DNA from 3 places in the Jejuibacter sp. L23 genome. Region 1 is predicted to be linked to each of the others. Evidence: riboswitches for the same ligand, from Rfam matches in the RefSeq annotation. Region 1 holds a riboswitch; each other region holds the start of a gene.
What was found. Region 1 has a riboswitch for thiamine pyrophosphate ahead of thiM (hydroxyethylthiazole kinase). Riboswitches for the same ligand answer to the same signal wherever they lie in the genome.
Positions count from the first base shown of each region.

Region 2: it holds a riboswitch for thiamine pyrophosphate, as region 1 does, so the genes downstream of both, thiC (phosphomethylpyrimidine synthase ThiC) here and thiM (hydroxyethylthiazole kinase) in region 1, are expected to answer to the same signal.
Region 3: it holds a riboswitch for thiamine pyrophosphate, as region 1 does, so the genes downstream of both, thiB (thiamine ABC transporter substrate binding subunit) here and thiM (hydroxyethylthiazole kinase) in region 1, are expected to answer to the same signal.

Region 1 is NZ_CP138199.1:3,577,646-3,583,421, reverse strand. It holds gene SCU88_RS17130 (amino acid permease) at 1-293, opposite strand, end outside; gene SCU88_RS17125 (histidine decarboxylase) at 490-1,626, opposite strand; gene hdcC (histidine-histamine antiporter) at 1,672-3,024, opposite strand; TPP riboswitch at 3,383-3,483, shown strand; gene thiM (hydroxyethylthiazole kinase) at 3,520-4,308, shown strand; gene thiD (bifunctional hydroxymethylpyrimidine kinase/phosphomethylpyrimidine kinase) at 4,305-5,105, shown strand.
Region 2 is NZ_CP138199.1:302,377-308,152, forward strand. It holds gene thiS (sulfur carrier protein ThiS) at 1-77, opposite strand, end outside; gene SCU88_RS01395 (molybdopterin-synthase adenylyltransferase MoeB) at 61-816, opposite strand; gene thiE (thiamine phosphate synthase) at 809-1,444, opposite strand; gene thiC (phosphomethylpyrimidine synthase ThiC) at 1,444-3,342, opposite strand; TPP riboswitch at 3,427-3,535, opposite strand; gene rsd (sigma D regulator) at 3,595-4,095, opposite strand; gene nudC (NAD(+) diphosphatase) at 4,195-4,974, shown strand; gene SCU88_RS01420 (polymer-forming cytoskeletal protein) at 5,329-5,776, shown strand, end outside.
Region 3 is NZ_CP138199.1:867,400-873,175, forward strand. It holds gene thiP (thiamine/thiamine pyrophosphate ABC transporter permease ThiP) at 1-1,593, opposite strand, end outside; gene thiB (thiamine ABC transporter substrate binding subunit) at 1,569-2,552, opposite strand; TPP riboswitch at 2,583-2,671, opposite strand; gene sgrR (HTH-type transcriptional regulator SgrR) at 3,202-4,860, opposite strand; gene leuD (3-isopropylmalate dehydratase small subunit) at 5,094-5,699, opposite strand; gene leuC (3-isopropylmalate dehydratase large subunit) at 5,712-5,776, opposite strand, start outside.

The sequences.
Region 1 (5,776 bases):
GTAGCCAGCCAGTAAAACAGCGTCATTTGCAGGCCGATAAAAGGGCCAAAACAGTAATGAATGCTGGCGATAATGCCGCCATTATGTGGGAAGAGGGCGTTCATCTTGTTAAAGATGAGCGCCAGGCAGAGGATGACCAGGAAGGTCAGCGCCCATCCCCATACTGAGACCGAACCGATTTGCCCAAGGGTGGTGGGCAGCATAAAGACGCCGCTACCCATCATATTGGACGCCGTCATGACAGTCAGCGCCAGCAGCCCCATGCGGTGCGAAGTTGAGCGGTTTTCATCCATATCATTTTTTGTCCCGACGCAGTGAGGTGAAAGGACTGGCAGGTTGCGAACGCCGCTCTCGCAGATGTTGCTTTACCCGGGTAAAGCGTTTAGCGTGAACGGGGCTCGTAGCGAGCCGGATGCGCCACTGGTAACGGTTGGCTCTGGTGCCAGTGGCGCGTTTGCGTGAAGGGTGGTGAGGAATCACCACCCTTTTTTACGCCGCACGGGCGTTGAGATCGGCGATAACATCGTCGATCAGAGCGTCTACCTTGCTGGTATCCAGGTGGTGTCCGGAAGCGATCAGGTGAGCGACGTCGCCCGATGTCGCCAGGCAGTGTTTTTTCCATACCGCTTCTGACGGGCAGGGGAAGACCACGGTAATGGAGTTCTTATTACGCCAGGCGTTAACGCCTGCGGCCTGGAAGCGATCGACCGCGTACTGCGCGATGTCAAGGCAGTGGCGAATACGGCGCTGCCAGTCGGCGAGGGTGTGGCTGCGGACCGCCTCCCACATCATCAGCGGGGTATGGCCGTTACGGGAGCCGGTGATGGTTTTGTCGTGGGCTGATATATAGTCGATTTCAACGCTGATTAAATCGACGTTTTTACGCCGCGCCACGACGATCCCGCAGGGAATGGGGCAGCCGATCATCTTATGGCCGGAAACGCCGATAGAGTCGATGCCGTCGGCAAAAGTAAAGGGCTGGGGGTCGTCAACGAAGGGCAGAATCATGCCGCTCAGCGCTGCATCAGCGTGCAGATAGTAGTCTTCCCGGGCGATGCCCGCTTCCTTCAGGCGCTGCTGGATGATAGCGATATTATCGACTGCGCCACGCACCGTAGTGCCAATATTGGCGAAAATAATCGGATGCCGCTCGCCGTCGGCGGCGATTTTATGCATCAGATCGTCGTAGTCCATCTCGCCGTTAGGCTGGGATTCCACCACCCGCGACTTAATGCGCAGCAGCTTAACGATCTTGGCGACCGAATAGTGGGTATCTTTGGAATAGTACAGGGTGCCATCCGGGAACAGTTCGCGACCCAGATAACAGCCGAACATATTGCCTTCGGTGCCGCCGTTGGTCACGTAGCCCCAGCTTTCCTCAAACGGAATTTTGAACAGCTGGGCAAAATATTCCATCACTTCTTTTTCAAATTCGAAAGAGTTCAGAAGGTAGTTACAATATTCCGCCCAGTCGCCACAGTTATTAATGGAAAAACGCATAAATCTTTCCAGAATGGTGTAATCGAAATCGGCGGATTCCGGGTAACCAATATTGAAATACTGGTTCTTAACACAATATGACCAAAACGCATCGAGTTTATTCTGATCTGCGATGGATAGTGTCATTTTATTTCTCCTTTTCAAGCATAACGTTTAATGACGAACTGACGTTCAGACTTTCTTATCCAGATAAAGCACTCTTTCGCCTTTCTTACTGCGGCCAGCGGCCACGAAGCAGAACAGGGGAATGGTTACCATCATCATCACCACGCCCCAGAACATGGAGTCTGTGCCGGAGCCCAACAGGGCAAAGATGCTGTAAATCATGCCGATAACCACCATCACGCAATAAAACATAAAGCTGCGACCGCGATTTAATTTCTTCGAGACCATAATGATCGGCAGGGAAATCAGGGCGTACATATAGGGCAGCAGCGAAGCGAAGACCGACATCAGAATCACCACTTCAAACTGCTTCGCCAGGTTAGGGGAGGCGGTCATCATTAACACCAGGCTCATCAGTACGCCGGTGAAAATCAGGCTCTTCATTGGCACGTCGCGCTTATTGGTATCGGCGAAGAACTGCGGGAACAGGCCCTGCTGGGCACCGGCGCGGGGGCCTTCAGACTGCAGGATCAGCCAGCCGGAGATCGAGCCGAAGCAGGCGATAATACTGAGCGCTGAAGCGATGTTGCCGGCGGTCTTGCCGAACATATAGCGCGCGGCGTCGGCAAAGGGCGCGGCGGAGTTAACCAGCTCGCTGTGCGGCACCAGGCCCATAATCACCGAGCAACTGCCCACATAGCAGACCGAGGCAATCAACAGTCCGTACACCGTCGCTTTGGGTACGGTCTTTTCCGGATTGTCCACCTGGCCGGTAGAAACCACAGCCGATTCAACGCCCAGGAATCCCCACAGCGCAATGGATGCGGCAGAGATAATCGCCGAGCTGTCGCTGCGGCCTGTGCCGTTATACACTTCGGTAAACATATGCGGATCAAACCAGAACCAGCCTACGGCGCCGACGCCCAGCACCACCAGCAGCATACAGCTTGCGGTAAATGACTGGGCGCGGCTGGCAGTTCTGGCGCCGAAGCTTGCCAGTACGACAAAGGCCCACAAAATAACGATGGCGGCAATACTGCTGTACATCGGATTTTTTAATTCCGGGAAGAAATAACTTAAATATCCCACCCCGGCGACCAGCAGGGCCACATTGCCCACCCAGGCGCTAATCCAGTAGCAGACGGTGGTTTGAAAACCAATAAATGGACCAAATGCATCGCTGGCATAAGCGACAATCCCGCCGGTGCGCGGCGTAATTAAACTGGTTTTGGCAAATACCAGCGCCAGAGCGATAACACCGACAATAGTGAGCACCCAACCCCACAGCGAGATATAACCAACGCCGGCAAGGTTGGTGGGCAACATAAATACGCCGGAGCCCATCATATTTGAGGCGGTAACCAGCGTAAGGGCGACCACTCCCATTTTATGAGCTGAGCCTGAGCTAACCGATCCCATAATATTTTTCCTTATTGAGAAACAGACATGAAATAAGCGTTATAACCAGTGCTTTTCTGCCGATTCTAGGATGGGAAGGGGGGTAAATTTTGACAATGATCACTTTTCGCCTGGCTGGCATACAATAACGATGCGCAAATTGCTGCTTATTTGAACAATGATTTGGATATTGACTCCGTCCCCTTTTTTTTGAACAGGAACGGCTGCCTGAAGAGCCAGCGCTTATTCTCAGGCTAAACCGGAGAATCGGTCTGAATAATTGGTGATTTCTGTGGCCACAAATGCGTTTACAGCGCCATTGTTACCTTTTATCATGGCGGCTGATTAAAGGAATTAAAGAAAACTAATTCCTTTAAAATCAAATGACTCGGGGTGCTCCGCCGACTGGATGCGGGGCTGAGAAAGACCCGTTGACCTGATCCGGATAGTGCCGGCGTAGGGAAGTCAGATGCCCGTACCGGTATCCCTCTTCTTCGCGCCGGGCGGGAGTTCACCATGCAATCTGATCCACTGTGCAGCGACGCTGTCTTGCAGACGCTGCATCACCTTCGTACCACTTCGCCGTTGGTCCACTGTATGACCAACGATGTGGTACAGACCTTTACCGCTAACGTTTTGCTGGCCCTTGGCGCCTCGCCTGCCATGGTGGTAGATGAGCAAGAGGCGGCACAGTTTAGCGCTATCGCCAGCGCACTCCTGGTCAACGTCGGAACCCTGACTCGCGAACGTGCTCGTGCCATGCGCGCCGCCATCGACAGCGCCCGTGAGGCGCAGCGCCCGTGGGTGCTCGACCCGGTGGCTGTGGGGGGGCTGACGCTGCGTAGCGACTTCGCCCAGGAGGTACTGGCGCTTCAGCCTGCCGCAATTCGCGGCAATGGATCGGAAATTCTGGCGCTGGCCGGGGGTCAGGGCGGGGGACGCGGCGTCGACAGCACCGACAGTGCCCGGGTTGCGCTGCCTGCGGCCCGCCATCTGGCCCGTGAGAGCGGCGTGGTAGTGGCGGTGACCGGCGAGATAGATTATATCACCGACGGCGAACGCACTCTGGAGGTGCCCGGCGGCGATATTATGCTGACCCGGGTGGTTGGAACCGGCTGTGCGCTCTCCGCGGTGGTAGCGGCCTGCTGCGCTCTGCCGGGGGAGAGGCTGGAAAATGTCGCCGCCGGTTGCCGGATAATGGCCCGCGCCGGGGAAATGGCGGTTACCCGCAGTCAGGGACCGGGGAGTTTTGTCCCGCAGTTTCTGGATGCGTTATGGCAACTGGATGCGGAGGCGCTGGTATGAAACGGATTAATGCTCTGACCATTGCCGGCACCGACCCCAGCGGTGGTGCAGGTATCCAGGCGGACCTGAAAGCTTTTTCTGCGTTGGGCGCCTATGGCGCCAGTGTGATAACCGCGCTGGTGGCCCAGAATACCTGCGGCGTGCAGTCGGTCTATCGTATCGAGCCGGATTTTGTGGCGGCGCAGCTCGATTCGGTGTTCAGCGATCTGCGCATCGATACGGTGAAGATCGGCATGCTGGCGGAAACCGATATCGTTGAAGCGGTAGCGGAACGCCTGGCGTACTGGCAGCCGCACACCGTGGTGCTGGATACCGTGATGCTGGCTAAAAGCGGCGATCCGCTGCTGTCGCCATCGGCGGTCTCAGTGATGCGCGAACATCTGCTGCCGCGAGTATCGTTAATCACCCCCAATCTGCCAGAGGCGGCAGCGCTGCTGGAAGCGCCGATGGCCACCAGCGAGCGCGAGATGCATCAGCAGGGGGAAGCGCTGATGGCGCTGGGCTGCGAGGCGGTACTGATGAAGGGCGGCCATCTGGACGATGCCGAAAGCCCGGACTGGCTGTTTACCCGCGATGGCGCCCGGCGTTTTACTGCGCCCAGGGTGCAGACGAAAAACACTCACGGTACCGGCTGTACGCTTTCGTCGGCGCTGGCGGCGCTGCGGCCGCGTTACGATGACTGGGGCCAGACCGTGGTGGAAGCCAAGGCCTGGCTGACTCAGGCGCTGGCGGCTGCCGATAGCCTGGAGGTGGGGCACGGGCATGGGCCGGTGCATCACTTTCATGCGTGGTGGTGATTTTGTGATTATATAATCACAGGATTATTGGATGGTGTACTATCAACTCATTTTCAGTTGGTTGTGGTTAGCGGCCTGTCAGTGCTTCAACACTGGCGGGTCGCGACTGTATTAATCACCTTTCTTGTTGTTATGCACCTTCCTTAACAAGATACTGGCTGCTGTTATTTTACCCTGTAATAAATCACAGTAGCGTGTTGTATTTCTGTTCTATGAATCTGGTTCGCAATATTTAATGGGGTTTCAGTGTTGTTTCATTGACGGGAAATATTATTACGGTGGTGCTGTGTTCAGGTGGAATATGTCACGCTGGCGAAGGTTCCGTTCACTTTAAGGTGAGTTTGCTTATGTGAATACCGGCACCGGTGAACGGGTCAGGGGGACTTCAAACGCCACTCCCCCTGACCACCCCTGGCTTTCCGACGTAAAAATCGCCCTTCGGGTCCCCTCCGCTTTTCCCGTCCGCCGGACGGGTCGGGCGTGACGGCACGTCCGTGTGCCGCACGCCCTCACCCCGACATCCCTGTCGGGGTGACCCTGGCGGCCGTGAACGCTGCGGCGATTTTTAGGTCGGAGACTGTCGCCGTCTGTAACCTTCTACCTTCCCCGTTCACCGGCTGTGAATCAACAGAGAAGCAGTCACATAAAGTGAACGGAACCTTCTCCGACAT
Region 2 (5,776 bases), 2.0 Mb from region 1:
TTCATGCTTTCCAGCAGCGTTGCCACGGTCGCGTCATCGTCGCAGGTGACGGGTTCGTCATTAAACTGAATGCGCACTGACACCTCCGCAAACCGGGCAGCTCTGGCTCTGCTGACGTGCCAGGGTACGCCACTGTAGAGAGCGGGCATCGAACAGGTGCAGACAGTCGTCGCGTACCGGCAGGTCGCACAGCAGCTTGATGGCCTCCAGCGCCTGAAGTCCGCCCATAATGCCGACCACCGGCCCCAGCACGCCCGCGGTACGGCAGTTGCGCTGTGGTTCGCTATCGTCGGGCCACAGGCAGCGGTAGCAGCCGTGTAGCCAGGGGGGCGTCAGCACCATCATCTGGCCGCCGAAGGCCACGGCGCTGGCGCTGACCAACGGCTTAGCGAGCGCTACGCAGGCCGCATTAATGGCCTGACGGCTGGCCATGTTGTCGGTGCAATCCAGCACCAGATCGACTTCGCCGACGGCCTGATGCAGGGCATCGCCTTCCAGCCGTTTATTCAGCGTGATCAGGTGAATATTCGGGTTGATTCCGTGCAGGCGCCGCCGTGCGGCCTGGGTTTTAGGCTGGTCGATATCCGCATTACTGAACAGAATCTGGCGTTGCAGATTGCTGATGTGCACGCAGTCGTCATCGGCCAGCCACAGAGAACCGACACCGGCACCGGCCAGCCAAAGCGTCGCCGGTGAGCCGAGCCCGCCGAGCCCGACGATCAAAACCCGGGCATTCAGCAGTTTTTGCTGACCTTCCGGGCCGATGTCCTCCAGCAAAAGCTGGCGGCTGTAGCGCATAAAATCCGTATCATTCATCACCCGCTCCTGCCAGCTGGAGTAGCTGCGCCGTTGCGGCCTGCCAGTCCGGGGCCTGAGTGATGGCGCTGACCACAGCGATACTGCCGACACCTGTCGCCAGCACCGCCGGCGCCCGGGCGATGCTGATGCCGCCGATAGCGACCGTGGGGGTATCCCCCAGGCGTGCGATATGCGTAGCCAGTTGCTCCAGCCCCTGGGGGGCCGATGGCATTTGTTTGGTCTGGGTAGGAAAGACGTGGCCCAGCGCAATGTATGAAGGACGTACCGCCAGCGCGACATCGATTTCCATATCGTCATGGGTAGAGACGCCCAGCCGTAGCCCGGCGGCGCGGATCGCATCGAGATCGGTCTGCTCCAGATCCTCCTGACCAAGATGAACGCCGTACGCGCCATGCTTTATCGCCAGCCGCCAGTAATCGTTGATAAACAGCCGGGCGTTGTAGCGCTGTCCCAGGGCGATGGCGGCAATAATATCTGCCTCCACCTCGTCATCCTGTTTATCTTTAATGCGTAGCTGGATGGTACGCACACCCGCCTCCAGCAGGCGTGCGATCCAGTCAACGCTGTCCACTACCGGGTAGAGACCCAGGCGGAAGGGGACGGTGGGGAAATCGGGCTGGTACATTAGGCTTCCTCCTGACGAAGATAGATCTCGCCGCCTTTGGCGCGAAAGGTATTCGACATATCTTTCATTCCTTCGGCGATCTCCTGCTGTGCCGCATAGTCGCGAACTTCCTGGGTGATTTTCATCGAGCAGAATTTCGGGCCGCACATGGAACAGAAGTGCGCCACCTTACCGGATTCCTGGGGCAGGGTTTCGTCGTGATAAGCGCGGGCGGTAAAGGGATCGAGTGCCAGGTTGAACTGATCTTCCCAGCGGAATTCGAAGCGCGCTTTGGACATAGCGTTGTCGCGGATCTGAGCGCCGGGGTGTCCCTTGGCCAGATCGGCGGCGTGCGCGGCGATCTTATAGGTAATCAACCCCTGCCGGACGTCCTCTTTATTCGGCAGACCAAGGTGCTCTTTCGGCGTGACGTAGCAGAGCATGGCGCAACCGAACCAGCCAATCATGGCGGCGCCGATGCCGGAGGTAAAGTGGTCGTAACCCGGCGCGATATCGGTGGTGAGCGGCCCCAGCGTGTAGAATGGCGCTTCATGGCAGTGCTCCAGCTCTTCGGTCATATTGCGGCGGATCATCTGCATCGGCACATGGCCGGGGCCTTCAATCATCACCTGGACGTCGTACTCCCAGGCGATTTTGGTCAGCTCGCCCAGGGTATGCAGTTCGGCGAACTGGGCTTCGTCGTTGGCGTCCTGAATTGAACCGGGCCGCAGGCCATCGCCCAGCGACAGCGAAACATCATAGGCGGCACAGATCTCACAGATTTCGCGGAAGTGCTGGTACAGAAAGCTTTCCTGATGATGCGACAGACACCACTTGGCCATAATGGAGCCGCCGCGCGAAACGATACCCGTCAGGCGTTTGGCGGTCATTGGTACGTAGCGTAGCAGGACGCCCGCATGAATCGTAAAGTAGTCGACGCCCTGTTCCGCCTGCTCCAGCAGCGTATCGCGGAACATTTCCCAGTTCAGATCTTCGGCAACGCCGTTCACTTTCTCCAGCGCCTGATAGATGGGCACCGTACCGATAGGAACCGGGCTGTTTCGCAGGATCCATTCACGGGTTTCGTGGATATAGCGGCCGGTGGAAAGGTCCATCACGGTATCTGCACCCCAGCGGGTGGCCCAGACCAGTTTTTCCACCTCCTCTTCAATGGAAGAGGTCACCGCAGAGTTGCCGATGTTGGCGTTGATTTTCACCAGAAAATTGCGGCCGATAATCATCGGCTCGGATTCCGGGTGGTTAATATTTGCAGGGATAATTGCCCGCCCGGCGGCCACTTCGTCGCGTACGAATTCCGGGGTGATGTCCTGCGGCAGATGGGCGCCGAAGCTTTCTCCCGGATGCTGCTGGCGCAGTATCTCGCCGCGGATGCGCTCGCGGCCCATATTTTCACGCAGGGCGATAAATTCCATCTCTGGCGTGACGATGCCCTGGCGGGCGTAATGCAACTGGGTGACCCGCTTGCCGGCAAGGGCGCGGCGCGGAGGCAGCAGACCGGTAAAGCGCAGCTCGTCCAGGCCATCGTCCGCCAGACGGGCTTTGGTATAGCTGGAACTGCGATCGTCGAGCAGCGCGGTATCGCTGCGTGCGTCTATCCACGGCTGGCGCAACTTCGCCAGCCCTTCGCGGACGTTAATCGAAATATCCGGATCGCCGTAAGGGCCGGAGGTATCGTAGACCGGCACCGGTTCGTTCTCTTCGTATTGCGGGTTGGCTTTATCTCCGCCGGTAAGCGTTGGGCTCATCCGAATTTCGCGCATGGGAACGCGGATGTCCTGACGGGAGCCGGTCAGATAGATACGGTGGGAGTTGGGAAAATTGGTGCCTTCCAGAGTATCGATAAACTGCTGGGCGGCGGCGCGCTGTTCACGGCGATTAGGTTTTGTTGATACAGACATAGCTCGTTCCGGTTTTTTAGTGACTGGAAGTGGCTTGTCAGAACGACGGAAGGAGTAACAGGCACGGGCGCAGGTGCGCGCGTAGATGAAATTACTCTTGTTCCCTTCGCAGGTTTTAACCTGATCAGGTTCCGCGGATCCCGAATTAACGGTCTCAGCCCGTGCATGGCACTGGGCACTCCGACAAGATAAAAGGCCTGCTCCGTATCATCGGGCAGGCCTTATGTAAACTACGCGTTAATGAATGGGAACTCAAGCCGGTCGGGCAAAATGTCCGCAATCGTTAGCACTGTCCAGGCTGTCGCCCAGCGCCAGAACGATCAGACTATCCTCCAGCGTGAAACGAGACGCCATAGATTCTCCAAGCTTTGACAGCACCTGGTGGAACTCCAGACAGTTATCATGATCGATGGCGATCTCCAGATGTGAATCGTAATAATCCATGATCTGTTGAGTATTCGCTTCCAGCTGTGTCCAGAGCTGCCCGGCGGAGGTGCGGGGCTCTCCCTCTTCCATTTCGCGGATAATGCGTTCATAAATATTGAAATGGCCGCAGGAGAGATAATCCACCAGACGCTGGCAGAAATCGTCCAGCGCCATCTCGTCCAGTGCAGAGAGCGATCCTTTGCCAGGTTTGATCCCAACCAGGTTGTAATAAGCCACTAACAGCTGTTTGCGATCCTGCAGTAAACGATCGATCAACTCATTACAACCACCAACGCGCTCTGCCAGTCTTTCCAGTTGGTTTAGCATGATTGACTCCGTGAGTTATATGATTAAAACGCTAAGTAACCTGGAATGTAAAAACAATGTTAAAAGAGTGCCAGTGAAGCCGAGGTCGTGCAAGAGATTATGGAACATACAGTAGAAAAATTAGACTATGGTTGGTGGTTCGTCAGCCATCAACAGAAATTATGGTTGCCGCAGGGGGAACTTCCGCACGGTCACGCACAGCAGTTTGGGCTGGTGGGTTGCGCTGCGCTGCAGGTTGGTAGCTGGCAGGGAGAGCCTGCCTGGTTGGTGGTGCAGGAGCGTTCGCGTGATATGGGATCGGTGCGTCAGTTGATTGATGAGGATCCTGCACTGTTTCAACTGGCCGGACGCGCCGTACAGCTGGCAGAATTTTATCGTTCCCACCGTTTTTGTGGTTACTGCGGGCACAGCATGCATCCCAGTAAAACGGAGTGGGCAATGCTGTGTAACAACTGCCGGGAGCGTTATTATCCGCAGATCGCCCCTTGCATTATTGTGGCGATTCGCGATCGCGACAAGATCCTGTTGGCCCAACATAATCGTCACCGAAATGGCCTTTATACCGTACTGGCGGGGTTTGTTGAGGTAGGGGAAACCCTGGAGCAGGCGGTGGCGCGGGAAGTCATGGAAGAGAGCGGCATTCAGATTAAAAACCTGCGTTATATCTCCTCTCAACCCTGGCCATTTCCTCAGTCGCTGATGACGGCCTTTATGGCGGATTACGATAGTGGGGAATTGGTTGTCGATCGCAGCGAGCTGCTTGATGCTAGCTGGTATCGTTACGACCAGTTGCCGCTATTGCCGCCTCCGGGGACAGTGGCCCGACGTTTGATCGAGGATACTGTCGCGCTGTGTCGGGCCGAGCACGAACAAGACTGAGCTGTGTTGTGATGCGCCGGTCAGAATGATATATAAACAGAGTTATTTATGATTCCCCACTAAAGTATTTCTCCTTCTGGTCGATCCTGATTAGAAGGGGGACTATCTCGTGTATTCAGAATGGGTCGTTGAAATAAGCGCGCAGGGGACAGGATTGAGTTGCCAGGGGAAAAGGATATGCCCGGAAAACTAACGCAATGCTGTTTATACGGTATCTGGCTGGCCTGGCTGAGTGCCATTGTTTGCTACGTCATGGCGCATGACGCGCTACTGATCATTTCCATTACGCTACTGGCAGGTCTTTGTTTCATTTTATTGACCTCAAAATTCTTTTCAGGAAGGAGAACGTTCAGGATGTTTAATTTTAGCAAGAGCGATGAGAAAACGGATTCTCAGAATACGGTAACAAAATCGCTGCCAGTTGAAAGCCGTCCGAAAATGGAACTGCCGCCGTCGGAAGGGCGCGTGGTCAGGGAAACGGTGATTACGCCAGATACGGTGCTGAGTGGCTCAGTATCCAGCGAGTCGGATATCGTGATCGATGGCACTGTTGAAGGGGATATCAGCAGCCAGAAGAGCGTGCGGATCGATAACCATGGCAATATCACCGGTAATGTTGTGGGCCATAAGGTCGTGGTCAACGGCTATCTGAAGGGAACCTGTCGGGGGCACAGCGTGGTGATTATGGCCCGTGGGCGTGTGGAAGGGGACATTTTCGCGCATGAGTTATCGATTGAGCGCGGCGGTATTTTTAGTGGTAGTTCACACCACGTTGAGGCGGTGACCGACAATAATACGTCGG
Region 3 (5,776 bases), 2.6 Mb from region 1:
GCGCCCCGGTAATTTTTCCATCAGAGTGAACAGCGTCAGACAGAGCAGCAGGAGCAGTAGCGCGGTGACTGCGCCATCATCGCTACGGTAAGCGCCGATCTGCTGGTAGAGATAAAAAGGCAGTGTGCGGAAATCCTCATTGCCGAACAGCGCCACTACGCCAAAATCGCCAATCGACAGAACGCAGGCGAAGGCCAGCGCCTGGCCAAGAGGGCGCTTCAGGGCCCGTAGCTCGATAATCCTCAGACGGTGAATACCGCGGATGCCCAGCCCCTGACACAGCGGACCGTAGCGCTCAGCCAGATCGCGCATGGGATTTTCCAGCACTTTGAGGGCGTAAGGAATGGCCATCAGCGCATTGGTGAAGATAACGATAGCATCCGCTGATTCCGGCAGACCAACGGTGGCGTTAAGCAGCAGGAAGAAGCCGGTTGCCAGCACGATGCCTGGCATAGCGAGGATCAGCATGCCGCTCAGCTCCAGCGCCTGGCCCGCCAGCGGCTGCTTACGTAGCCTTAGCTCGCGGGAGCTCCAGAGCAGCATCAGGGTCAGTACGACACAAAGAAGACCAGCGGCGGTGGCTATTCGCAGTGAAGTCCAGACTGCCTGCCATAGCGCGCTCTGCTGGAGCAGACGCGGCAGGTCGCCGCGCAGGCCATCCACCACAATCGCCATCAGAGGCGGCAGCATCAACAGCAGGAGGAGTACGATCAGCAGCGAATCCAGCCCGCGAGAGAGCAGGGTGCTGTCGGGTGGTCGCCAGCCCGTCGCCATGGTGGCTCCACTGGGAATCGCTTTGCTAAAACGCTGGGCCAGCAGCATGAGCGCCAGGCAGCAGAATAGCTGAATAAGCGCCAGTAATGCCGCCCGGGCGGGATCGTAGTCATAGCTAAGGGCCTGGTAGATGGCCAGTTCGATGGTAGTGGCTTTTGGGCCGCCGCCCAGCGCCAGCACGGTGGCGAAGCTTGCGAAGCACAGCATAAAAATCAGGGCGGCGGTGGGGAAAATTTGACGTCGCAGCCAGGGCCATTCCACCAGACGGAACAGCGACCAGCCGCGTATCCCTAACTGAGCGGCAAGCCTGCGCTGTTCGCCGGGAATACCCTCCAGCGACTGGAGCAGCAGGCGGGTAGCCATCGGCAAATTAAAAAAGAGGTGCGCCAGCAGGATCCCCTGCAGGCCATAGGGCGAAAACGTCCAGTCGATGCCCAGCCACTGGCAGAGTTCGGCCAGCCAGCCCTGGCGGCCATAAACGGAAAGCAGGCCGAAAACCGCGACCAGCACCGGCAGCACCAGGGTCATGGCACAAAGCCGCAGCAGGAGCTGGCGCCCGGGAAAGCGGCGGCGCCACAGCGCCCGGGCCAGGGGAATGGCCGGGAGCACTGAGAACAATGCGGAAAGGAACGCCTGCCAGAAGGAAAAGCGCACCACGTGCCACAGATAGCTGTCCTGGAGCAGGGTACGGGGCGCGACGCCCGGTGCGCTGAACCACAGGGCGCCAAAGGCGGCCAGCGCCACGCCGAGCATCAATCCAGCGGCGAGCAGGCCAGGCCACAGCCAGCCGGGAATTAGCGGCTGAGGGCGCGCTGCCATTCACCGATCCAGGCGGCGCGCTGCTGGGCGACCTGTTGGGGGGTAAACTGTAACGTCTTTTGAGGTCGGGTCAGGCTGTTAAAGCCTTCAGGCAGAGCGACCTGGCTTACCGGATACATCCAGTTGCCGGTGGGAATGGTCTGCTGGAATTCCTTTGATACTACAAACTGCATAAACTTTTGGGCCAGCTCCGGCTGTTTGCTGCTTTTCAAACGGGCTGCGACCTCTACCTGCATATAGTGGCCTTCGCTAAAGTCGGCGGCGGCGTAGTTATCTTTGTGCTCTTCAATAAGCGAATAGGCCGGAGAGGTGGTGTAGCTGAGTACCAGATCCCCTTCACCTTTCAGAAACAGCCCCCAGGATTCGCTCCATCCCCGGGTCACGGTCACTGTCTTACTGGCCAGCTTCTGCCAGGCTTCGGGGGCCTGGTCGCCATAGACCTGCTTCATCCACAGCAGCATGCCCAGTCCGGGGGTACTGGTTCGGGGATCCTGATAGATAACGCGCCATTTCCTGTCGCTTTCCACCAGTTCTTTCAGGCTCTTAGGGGGATTCTTCAGGCGGTTTTTATCGTATACGAAAGCGAACCAGCCGTAGTCATAAGGGACGAAGGTCTCGTTTTGCCAGCCGCCCGGCAGAGTCAGGTGACGGGTATCCACGTCGCTTTTGGCGAACAGGCCACTTTGGGTTGCCGCCTCCAGCAGGTTGTTATCCAGCCCCAGCACCACATCCGCTTTGCTGTTTTTCCCTTCCATTCGCAGGCGGTTTAGCAGGGCGACGCCGTCTTCCAGCGCGACAAATTTAAGCTGGCAGTCGCAGTCGGCCTCGAAGGCCTTTTTAATGGCAGGGCCCGGGCCCCAGTCGGCGGCGAAAGAGTCATAGGTATAGACGGTGAGCTGCGGACCCGCGAAGGCGGGCAGGGCGACCAGCGTCAGCAGCACAGGCAGTTTGTTCAGCACTTTGCACTCCAGTATTGGGTGGCAAAGGATTTTGGGCGTGGCCTCAAATCCCTCCGCCGGTGTTATCCGGATCAGGTTCGACGGGTATCTCTCAGCTCGTGGCACCCCGTTGAGAATGGCCCACATTGTAATGAGTTAACGGGAGTAGCGAAAGGCGCGTGGGGGATTAAGGAAACCGCCCCTTACGGGGCGGCTACCGGGCTTACCTGCCTGGTACGACAATCGTCACTGAAAATGCGTTATGGGAGATATTCCATCCCCCATTTCCGGATGACAGCAGTGCACCAGAAACAACGATGACAATACAAAAGTACCGTTTCATTGTGCGGTCCTGACTATAGACCGCTTCACGACGTCACCGCCGGAAATATCGCCGTGAGTGCAAGCACCTTGGGTGTGCTTGCGTATACGGCCATTGGACATCCTTTTCCAGGTCCGGCGCCCGCTTGCTTAAGACGGTGAAAAGGCCCGACTGAATGGTACATCTCAAAGCCTCGAACAGATACTTGACTTTAGCGAAAAAGCGGCACAGTATGCAAAAACTTGGGTGTGCTTGCGTAACATTGGACACACAACCCTGCTGGAAGGGCCGCTTACCTGACCAGCACAAAAAAACCGCCGCCATGGCGGTTTTTTTGTGCCCGAAAACTTAAGCATCCGGCGGCGCGAACCAGGCGGATTTAAAGTCGAACCAGCCCAGGGTGTTCATCCGCAGACCACGCATACTGCGCTGGCCCTGGAGCATCAGCCAGTGGTGAATAAGCGGCTGGATCTCAAGGCTGGCAAGGCGCTGGCGGCACCATTCGGCCAGATCCAGTTCGCCAGCCCGCCAGCGGCGCGCATCTTCATGCCAGTCGCCGGGAATGCAGCGCTGGAGCAGCGGTACTTCGTACAGATGGGCAAACAGTGAAAACTCCAGCGGCAGGGTAAAATTGGCGCTGTTCAGCCAGATATCGCTGATATCGTCTCCTTTATGCCACTGGTCGTAGTCCACCTCTTTAACGATCAAACTCACTCCGCATTCGGCCAGCAACTGGTGAATAATACCGCCCAGAATCTGATGTTCGGCATGGTCGCGGTAGAAGGTCAGGGTGAGAGTATCAAGGTCAGCCGGTTTCTCGACGACCTCTGGCGGTTGGGCGTGGTGCCAGCGTGGTAGCAGCCCCCAGGCCGGGAACCAGTAACGCTGATATTGTTCACCGGCCCGGTAAATGAGACTGACAGGCGAGAGAATATGGTTCAGCCAGAGTTTAATGTCATCGCGACAACCGAGTGCCGAGCGGGCGTCGAACAAAATATAGTAGCACCCCTCTTCCAGTCGGCTCTCCACGGCTTTTTCGCTGTCGCCGCTGCCTTCCAGCTGTACTCCGCAGCTGAGATCCTCGCTAATTTCCGGCAATACCCAGAAATTCACTTCGTCGATGAGCGCCCGGTAACCGAAATAGTCATCGAAGGCATGGATTTTCAGCTGGTTATTGGTATTGCGCTCTACCGCATAGGGGCCGCTTCCCACCGGCTGGCGGGCGAAGTCTGGCATCTTGCGCCATTCCCTGGGCAGTACCATGGCGGCGGAATTGCCCATCAGCCAGGGGAGCCAGCGATCGGGCTGGTTAAGGTGGATATCGAGCGTCCAGGCGGTAGGGGAGTCGATACCCACAATATGAGCGTAAAGCGGTGTGGGATTGATGCGTTGCAGCGTGTCGATAACGTCCTGCATATCCAGTTCGCGGCCGTGATGAAAATGAATGCCGGGACGCAGGTAGAAACGCCAGTGCAGCGGCGAAAGTTGTTGCCAGTGGTGGGCGATATCCGCTTCGGCTTCCCCGTTTTCCTCATTTATGCGCGTCAGGCCGCTAAAAATTTGCCGCACCACGTGGCTTTCTGAACGGCGCAGTGCGGTTCCGGGCAGAAGATTTAACAGCGGGCGATAGTAGAGTACCCGTAAAATATGGCGCCCCTGGCGGAAACTGCGACCCAGATGAGAGACGATCATCTGGCGTACCGTCTGACGATCGCCCACCAACTGAAGCAGTTGTTCGATGCGATCCTGTTCCAGTAGATCTTCGGCCCGCTGCTGCTGGAGCGTCAGCCCGGTGTAGATAAAGGTGAGCCGGGAACGCCTTCCCCGACCGGCTTCCGCCTGCCAGGTGAGCCACCCTTTCTCTTGCATGGCGTTAAGCAGGGTGCGCATATGGCGGCGTGAACAGCTCAGCATCCGGGCAAGATCGTTGAGCGTGGTCTCCTGGGATTTGCCGTCGCAGCACTGCCACAGGCGGATAAACTGTTGTTGCAGGCGAGAGGAAGGCATAAAAGGGGAACTCCATGACAGAAAGTCATCAATTTTAGTTTCCCTATATTAGGCGAATAATGGCGTCAGATGAAAGCGAGGCGCGTTGACGAATTTGCAGACGATGCGGCGTAGCAGACATCATGTGTGACTGAGTATTGGTGCGAATATCACCGGCCGACGGTTTGTTACCGTCGGCTTTTTTATGGGCGGAATTCGCAAATAAAACCCCCTCCGGGCGGAGGGGCTGTCGATTAACGGGCGAAGGCGGGCTGCCTCTGTTCCCAGGTCGAGATAGCCTCTTCGTGCTGCAGCGTCAGGCCAATGCTGTCCAGGCCATTCATCATGCAGTGGCGGCGGAAGGTGTCGATGGTGAAGGGATATTCTTTATCACCGGCGATAACCTTTTCACCTTCCAGATCTACCGTGAACTTAATGCCCGGCTGGCTTTGAACCAGTTGGAACAGTTCGTCTACCTGCTGTTCGTTCAGGGTGACCGGCAGCAGTTGGTTATTAAAGCTGTTGCCGTAAAAAATGTCGGCGAAGCTCGGTGCAATCACCACCTTAAAGCCGTAGTCGGTCAGGGCCCAGGGAGCATGTTCACGGGATGATCCACAGCCAAAGTTTTCACGTGCCAGCAGGATTGAAGCCCCCTGATACTGCGGATAGTTCAGCACAAATTCCGGATTGGGCTGCTCGCCTTTATCGTCCAGAAAACGCCAGTCGTTAAACAGATGGGCGCCAAAGCCGGTACGGGTCACCTTCTGCAGAAACTGCTTCGGAATGATCGCATCGGTATCGACGTTTGCGGCGTCCAGTGGGGCGACCAGGCCGGTATGTTGGATAAATTTCTCTGCCATGGTGTGCCTCCTTTATTTAATGTCGCGAATATCGGCGAAACGGCCGGTGATAGCGGCAGCGGCAGCCATCGCCGGGC